One region of the Pseudoalteromonas sp. SiA1 genome, then DNA from elsewhere that is predicted to be linked to it. Evidence: predicted binding sites of a transcription regulator. Region 1 holds the regulator's gene; the other holds the start of a gene.
What was found. Region 1 encodes LexA, which represses DNA repair genes until DNA is damaged. Its sites were predicted from a motif close to TACTGTATNNNNATACAGTA; they were not measured.

Region 1 (4,220 bases):
TACTCATTATTTAGCCTCCCCATCAGCATCCAGTGCCGCTTGTATCTCGCTCGGTTGAATTACATCACCAGTGTCATTACCCCACGCGTTGCGTTTATAGGTAATAACAGCTGCTATTTGCTTGATTGATAATTGCTTTGCGAAAGACTGCATAGCCGTACCTGGTTTACCGTGGAGCAAAATATCTATATGCCCTTTGATATCACCTATGACTATTGGGCTGCCTTTAAGAGCCGGAAAAACACCCGGCAAGCCTAATCCTGTTGGCTGATGGCACGCCGCGCAGCTCGCCATATAAACCTGCTCACCAAGCGCCATCAGCTCTTCTTTTGGTACAACTTGGTCTAATAACGCAGCGTCTGCTGCAGCTGCTTTTTGCTTGGCTTGTTTAGCCTCTGCTAACCACGTTTTGAAGTCTTCTTCTGTTTTAGCTTCTACCACAACAGGCATAAAACCATGATCTTTACCGCAAAGCTCTGCACACTGCCCACGGTAAGTACCAACCTCATTAATATTGGTCCATGTTTCATTAATAAACCCAGGGTTTGCATCTTTTTTAACGGCAAAGTCAGGCACCCACCATGAGTGAATAACATCATCTGAAGTCATTAAAAAACGTACTTTTTGATTAATTGGTAGTACCAGCGGTTTATCGACCTCGAGTAAATAATTCGGGTTTTTATCAGCAAGGTTGGTTATTTCATTTTGAGGTGTAGCTAGCATGGAATAAAACTCAACGTCCTCCCCCATATACTCGTAATGCCACTTCCACTGTGAGCCTGTAATTTTAATGGTGAGATCAGCTTTGCTGGCATCCTCCATGGCAATTAAGGTTTTAGTCGCAGGAATGGCCATAACAATTAATATGACAAAAGGGATCGCAGTCCACAGTATTTCTACTTTGGTGCTTTCATGGAATTGGGCAGGGACAGCCCCTTTAGATTTGCGATGATGAATGAGTGCCCAAAACATAATGGCAAACACGATCACCCCAATCACACAACATATTAAAAAAATAGTCATGTGCAGTTGGTATACATTATTACTTATATCGGTTACGCCTTTACGCATATTATATTGGCTATTAGCAAGCACATTCTGCGAAAAAACAAACAATATAAGCCACAAGGAAGAACTCAGCTTACCCATGTGACGGCTCCTTTGATGCTATTGCTGACGCAAAGCGAAGAGGCATACGGCTTAAACGCCTATTCGTTATTTTTATTTTTTATAAGGGTGCTGGATTTAGTAAATGTGTGTTCTCAAAACGACTAAGCTGTGAGTTATTTTTATTCCAGCTCTTTAATAACTAGTTAAAAAATAAACAATAAGCAAGGTGAGTATGAAAAATAAACAAGGTGTATTTTTTAAAATGCGCAGCTAAAAAAATAGCAACTAGTCAGGCAATTAATCTAAGAGTCAGGTTTAGTAAGGGGTGTATTGAAATTACAGGATAGAAATATAAAAAATTGTTAACTTAAAAAAGCAGAGTAAATTTGTTTATTTATAAAGTATTTAGTGATTTTATTTATGATAGGAGAAGCACTTAACAACATATAGTCATACATTTGATAAGTTAGACATTGTGCTGCTAACAAACCCAGCGCCTAATCACTATTAAGCGCTAAATTATGCTTTAATACTACATCCAGTCAGCGTTACGAATAACACCTACCGCTAAGCCTTCAATATTGAACGACTCATTTTCTAAATCGACCTCAATAGCTGAAAACTCATCATTTTCAGCATGTAAGAGTACTTTTCTGCCCGCTTTTTCTAAACGCTTCACGGTTACATCGTCGTCAACACGGGCAACAATAACTTGTCCATTTTCGGCAACTTGGGTTTTATGCACAGCAAGTAAATCACCATCCATAATACCAATGTCTTTCATACTCATACCGTTAACACGCAATAAAAAATCGGCCGCAGGTTTAAACATTAAAGGGTCAATTTTACAGTGGCTTTCTACATGCTGTTGCGCCAATATAGGCTCACCGGCAGCCACCCTGCCAATTAAAGGTAAGCCTAACTGCTCTGGCTCCTCTTCTTCAACAAGCTGAATGCCCCGACTCGCGCCTGGCTTCATTTTAATCACACCTTTTTTGGCCAGTGCTTTTAAGTGTTCTTCTGCAGCATTCGCACTTTTAAAACCCAGTGTTTGTGCAATTTCGGCACGTGTAGGAGGCATACCAGTGTCTTTAATAAACACTTTAATGAGTTCGAGTATTTGCGCTTGGCGTTTCGTTAATGGTCGCATACAACTGGTTTTCCATACAGTACAATTAACTGTGAGTATATACAGTTATTTAAAAATCGCAAATATAAATTAATGCCTTATATGCCGTTATCATCAAACAATAACCTACTTTAAAAGCAGGGTGATAAATGTAATTATTAGCAACGCATTATCATATTAATAAATTTTAATTCTCAATTACTTATCCAAGGAGCTAGCATGAGTATTTGGCATCAACCGATTACATTAGAGTTTTGTAAGCAATTAGATCAAGGTATTACAGGCCAAGGGACACTCATGAAAACCATGGGAATAGAAATCAGTGAAATTGGTGATGACTACTTAGTGGCAACTATGCCGGCAATTCCAGAGCATCATAACCCTATGGGTATCGTTCATGGTGGTGCAAATGTGGTGCTTGCTGAAACAGTAGCAAGTTATGCCGCTAATTTTGTGGTTGATTTCAATCGGTTTTATTGTGTTGGCCAAGAGATCAGTGCAAGTCATTTAAAGGCATCACGCAATGGCACATTAACGGCCACAGCGAGAGCTTATCATATCGGCAAGCGCAGCTCGGTTTGGGATATTAAAATAACCAATAGCCGCAATGAGCTTTGCTGCGTATCACGTATGACCGCAGCCGTAGTAGAGCGAAAAGGCTAGTAAGTCAATTAACCAAGGTTGAAATTAAATTACTTTTCGAAAGGGTAAATAGTAATTTCTACGCCTGCACCAATTGCAGATATACGTAACAAGGTATCTGCATGTAAGGCTTGGTTAAAGCATTTTGGCGAAGTGCCAGACTCAAACCCAATATCGAAAGTTCTGCGTGAACAACTCAACCATTGCTTTAATGCATTGCGTGAACACGACTCGATTAACTCACACAAGTGATTAATCGCTTTATCTGGCGTGGTTATTTCACCTGCAACCTCAATGCGAGCAAGTTGACGGTATTCGTCTTTATCATAATGTAAAATAGTTGCGACCTTTTTTAAATCAGCAACTAATACGCTAATATCTTGCTTTGACTCAAGCTCTAGATCTACATTTAAAAATTGAATTTCCGACATTATCTCGTTTTTACCCTCTATTAATCTCATTGCAAACTTTAACGCAGTTTTACCGTTATACCAAATCAACAACGCAGGAATCACTGCATTAACGCGTTTTTAGCGTTAGCCTCTGAATATTGCCCACTATTTACTCCTAAAAAACGCCCTACACAAAATACGCAAATTAAAATTAAAGCATGCCGGCGGCAGTTTACTTTTTTATTCTAGGCCTTAAACTAGCCGCTCCTGTAGTTCACGTATGTGATGGATATGATTCGGTTTATTTTAGCTTTGTTGGCTTGCTGTGCTTGTTTTTCAGCAATGGGCGAACAATTTACGCGGTTTTCGAGTGCCAAAAAGCACTTAATTAATACCCTTCCCGAAAACGCTAAAAGTATTTATTGTGGTTGCGATATAAAAAAACAAGGCAAAAAGTTGGTACCCGACCCTACCCATTGTGGCTACGTGCCTCGCAACACACTAACCCGCTCAGGCAAAGTAAATCAACGTGCCCTGCGAATTGAATGGGAACATATTGTCCCTGCATGGGAATTTGGTCACCAGTTACAATGTTGGCAAGATGGTGGGCGTAAAAACTGCCGCAAAGTTAGCGCTAAGTTTCGCTTGATGGAAGCCGATATAAACAATTTAGCCCCTGCAATTGGTGAAATTAACGCCGATCGCTCAAACTACCGCTTTGGCATGTTAGCCCAAAACGCGACGCAATATGGTCGCTGTGAGGTTAAAGTTAATTTTAAACAACGTGTTGTTGAACCGCCTGTTCATGCACGTAAACGCATTGCCGATGCGTACGCTTACATGCAAAAAACGTATGGTTTAAAAATTTCAGCTAAACAACAAAAGCTATTTAATGCTTGGCAACAACAAGCTTATGCTGCTAACACAAATAGTAAAAAGCTGTAAGT
Region 2 (4,220 bases), 920 kb from region 1:
TGGTACACCTTTTGGTATGTACTTCCCACATTGCCCATGTTTTTACTTTTCCCCATGCTGATGCAGCGCTACAGTTTTTGGCTATCGTTACTCATCAGCTCATTAATAACTGTAATTTGCTTTTGGCTGTTTTCTTTATTGCTGAAGCAGTTTGGAATAGATTTGCTTCCTTGAGGTTAACAGCAAGGTCCGTTGTTCGCCCCACAGCTGCCATTAGAGTATTTACGTTAACGCGTAATGGGGCAAAAGCTTCTTAGAGTTATTGTATTAGTCGATAGTGATACTCATTAAAATTAGTAACAAGTTCGACTTTTAATGGCTGTATGAAAATACTTATATCTGTATTAGTCCAAAAAATCGCATGTATAATTAAATTTTTTATACCTATTATACTTATCCACAATAGCTTTTCTTAAGGCTTGATATTTTGTCTGCTTCGAGTTTGGATAAATTTAATTCGTAAGTTTTATAAACTCGTTGAAATCTTAAAATATACTGACATTGATTTTTAGGCGGTAACCACTCGTCAGGTCCCTTATCACCTTTGCTTCTATTTAAACTAGACTCAACACTTAATAAGTTAGCAGGATCATTAGCAAACTTTATACGTTTTTCATTTGTCCATTTATTAGCACCATGTTTCCACGCCCAAGATAAGGGAACAACATGATCGATATCTATTTCTGAGGCTTTAAAAATTGTATTCCCTGTAAAGGGGGATATCCATTTACCTGATTCAACTTTGCACATTCTGTTCGATTTAAACCTAACCTCTACTAATGATTGAGAAATTAAAGCTTCCATTCTAGAGTTTTGACAATCACCATCTTCATCAGCCCAGCCATTACCAAACTTGTTTCTTGAATATTCGGATCTATCTGCTAATTGCTGAGGTATCTTGTCAGGAATCGCTTGTTTACTCCCAGAAGGTTTTCCTTGCCTTTTAGGTAGCCTACCGCCTGATTCAAGGCAGGACTTTATCGAATTAAATGAATGAAAATTTTTAGTACGAGCATAATAAGGAGTATTTTCGTCGTGACAGATACCACTCTTTGATTTTTTGACTATTGATGCATCAATGTCATTTGAAAACAGAAAAGCGAAAAAAATAAACAACAAATAACGCTTCATATTACTCCCTAATCAAATAATGAAAAATATAAGGTTTAGTATTACTCAAACCCCAGTCCAAGCTGCAAGCTACGTTCTTCGGGTTCTTGTAACCCGATATGAATACCAAGCAATCTCACAGGCTTTCCCTTCCCCCTGACTATTGCTTCCGATAACAGTACGTTCAATAAATCTAAGCTAATTTCACTAGCTTTCTGCTCTTTTGTAGTTTGTTGGAAGTCGCTAAATTTAACCTTTACCCCAAGCTTATTCATAAAACGAGTCTCAAGGTACTTTGATGAACGACGCTTTAACTCAGGTAATAACTTATCAACTATTATCGCTTCAAGTTCACTTTGTGAACTAATATCGAACTCAAAAGTTCTCTCAACCCCAACAGACTTCCTTATACGGGTTACTTCGACTTCTCTATCATCTTTCCCATGACTACGATTCCATAATACGTGACCATATTTCCCAAAATTACTCGCTAAGAAGCTTTCATCAGAGCGCCTTATATCACCACAGGTTTCAAATCCAAGAGCCTTAAGCTTTTCAAAAGTTACTTTGCCCACACCGGGAATCTTTTTTAATGGTAGTGTCTCTAGAAACTCCCATACCTGATCTGGTTTTATTGTACATTGGCCGTTTGGCTTGTTTAGGTCAGAAGCTACTTTAGCGACGAATTTAAGCGGTGCAATCCCTGCGGAAGCAGTTAAGCCTGTAGCTTTTAGTATCTCATCCCTAATCTCTTGAGCAATCAAGGTAGCAGAACCTTGGTGAAGTGAGGAGTCGGATAAATCTAAGTAGGCTTCATCAAGTGACAATGGCTCTATTTTATCTGTGTACTTTTCAAAGATGCCATGAATGATTTGGCTGGTCTCTTTGTACACTTCCATTCTTCCGGGAACTACAACCAGACCGGGACACTTTTTAAGAGCTAACCCAGTTGGCATTGCCGAACTAATACCATACTGCCTTGCAATATAATTACAGGTAGAAAGAACCCCTCGACGATCAGATTTACCTCCAACAGCAACTGGCTTATTAGCTAATGATGGATTGTCTCTTATTTCAATTGAGACATAGTATGCATCCATATCAATGTGAGCGATTTTTCTCATTAGTACTATGTAAAAACTGTCAATATTGACAATGTATTATTTGGAGTATCAGTTTCAATCATATCCAAGCCCTTTATTTCCCTTCGATAAACAGGCTGTCATCTAATTTTGTCAAGGTGTTGACAAGTTAGATAAGATATCTATATGAATAAACTTTTTCATCACACAATAACAACTGTTTATTTATACAGCTATTATTGTGGAATCACTTTTAATTAGCAAGCATGTTATTGCTTAAAAAGAGCGTTTACTTTTCTTTGGCTTATTAAAACAATACATCCAAAATAAAATTTCTAAAGAAAAGCCTAATAAAATCAAAACAATTGCCCCAGCCTCATTACCCATAGCGTAACAAGTAAACGACGCTATAAAAACGGTGCATGCCAATAACCAATTAATTATATTCTGCATAGTTATCTCCTTGTGTGTTAATAGTTACTATAGCCATGAATTTAAAGAGGTACAATTTTTACTCAAGGGTTTTTATTTAGCACTGTTGTTTTTTTAAGGTTAAGGTTTGTTCAATCTGAGGCAGTTTACTCACGGCGCGAGGTTTATAGCCTAATTGTTTAAATAAAAAAGGCGCAAAGCTTCCATGTCCTGCTTACGTCCCTTATTTACATCCATGAGGGCAATACAGAGTAGCTCCACCCCTAGTTATAATTCCCTTGAGCTCATCCGACCATATTGCTAATCTAAATGCTTTAAAACTAAGAGCAATAAATACATGGAAACGTTTAAACAACAACACCCTATTCATACCGATATCACTGTGGCATGGGGCGATATGGATGCCCTACAGCACGTTAATAACTGTGTTTACCTGCGTTATTTTGAAATAGCCAGAATCGATTTTTTAAATAAATTAAATTTATTTGAGACTATTAATGCGAAAGCCACTGGCCCTGTGATCAGTGAAAATAATATTCGCTACAAACGCCCTGTAACGTTTCCTGACACATTAAGCGTAGGTATTACCATTAGTGATATAAAATCTGACCGCTTTGTAATGAACTACAGCGTGTTTAGTCATGCACAAAACGCGATAACAACCACCGGCATGTCAAAAGTGGTCATGTTTGACTTTAAAACAGGCCAAAAAGCCACGATCACAGAGCCATTGTTATCGGCTTTAAAAGCAAACTCTCAAACCGAATAATTAGGATTAGCAATGCAATATAGTCAATTAGGCAGTAGTGGTGTTAGCGTTTCAAGAGTGTGTTTAGGTAGCATGACCTGGGGAGTACAAAACACCCAACATGATGCCGACCAACAGATAGCCTATGCGCTTGAGCAGGGTGTGAACTTTATTGATACAGCAGAAATGTATGCTGTTCCTCCCTCTCCCGATACCTACGGTAAAACAGAAGAAATTATAGGCAATTGGATAGCACGTAATTCACAAAAACGAAAAGACATTGTTATTGCAACTAAAATTGCAGGGAATGGACTTTCTTGGGTACGTGATGGCGGCAATATTACCCGCCAAGCTGTTATTGATGCGGTTGATCATTCTCTAAAACGCCTACAAACCGACTATATTGATTTATACCAGCTACACTGGCCAAATCGCCGTACCCCTCACTTTGCTAGGCAATGGCCTGGTATGCTTAAATTTACCGATGTTGATGCAAAACAACACACCGCTGATATGCTTGATATTTTAGAGGGGTTAGATGCGTGTGTTAAAGCAGGAAAAATTAAGCATTGTGGACTTTCTGATGATACGCCTTGGGGAATTAACCAATTTTTAAATTTAGCAAAAGAGCATAACTTGCCAAAAATGGTGTCTATCCAAAACGAGTTTAGCCTAGTACATGCCAAAGATTGGCCTTATTTAATAGAACAATGTGTACATGAAGATATTGCTTATTTACCTTGGTCACCATTGGCCGCAGGGCTATTAACCGGTAAGTACCTAAATGGAGCACGCCCTGAAGGCTCCCGCTGGACATTTATGCAGCGTAACGGTATTTTTCGTGATAC

Region 2: dinB (DNA polymerase IV) is a predicted target of LexA. The motif match lies at 2,408-2,427, and genes of this name have one in related genera.

What each region holds. Positions count from the first base shown of each region.
Region 1 covers NZ_CP076084.1:3,168,108-3,172,327, forward strand. Annotated here, with positions in the region: gene ctaD (cytochrome c oxidase subunit I) at 1-7, opposite strand, end outside; gene coxB (cytochrome c oxidase subunit II) at 7-1,149, opposite strand; gene lexA (transcriptional repressor LexA) at 1,643-2,260, opposite strand; gene KK487_RS14735 (PaaI family thioesterase) at 2,459-2,902, shown strand; gene KK487_RS14740 (hypothetical protein) at 2,932-3,312, opposite strand; gene KK487_RS14745 (endonuclease) at 3,565-4,218, shown strand.
Region 2 covers NZ_CP076084.1:731,912-736,131, reverse strand. Annotated here, with positions in the region: gene KK487_RS03410 (DUF3147 family protein) at 1-174, shown strand, start outside; gene KK487_RS03405 (HNH endonuclease family protein) at 394-1,131, opposite strand; gene dinB (DNA polymerase IV) at 1,173-2,234, opposite strand; gene KK487_RS03395 (hypothetical protein) at 2,469-2,645, opposite strand; gene KK487_RS03390 (acyl-CoA thioesterase) at 2,962-3,393, shown strand; gene KK487_RS03385 (aldo/keto reductase) at 3,406-4,220, shown strand, end outside.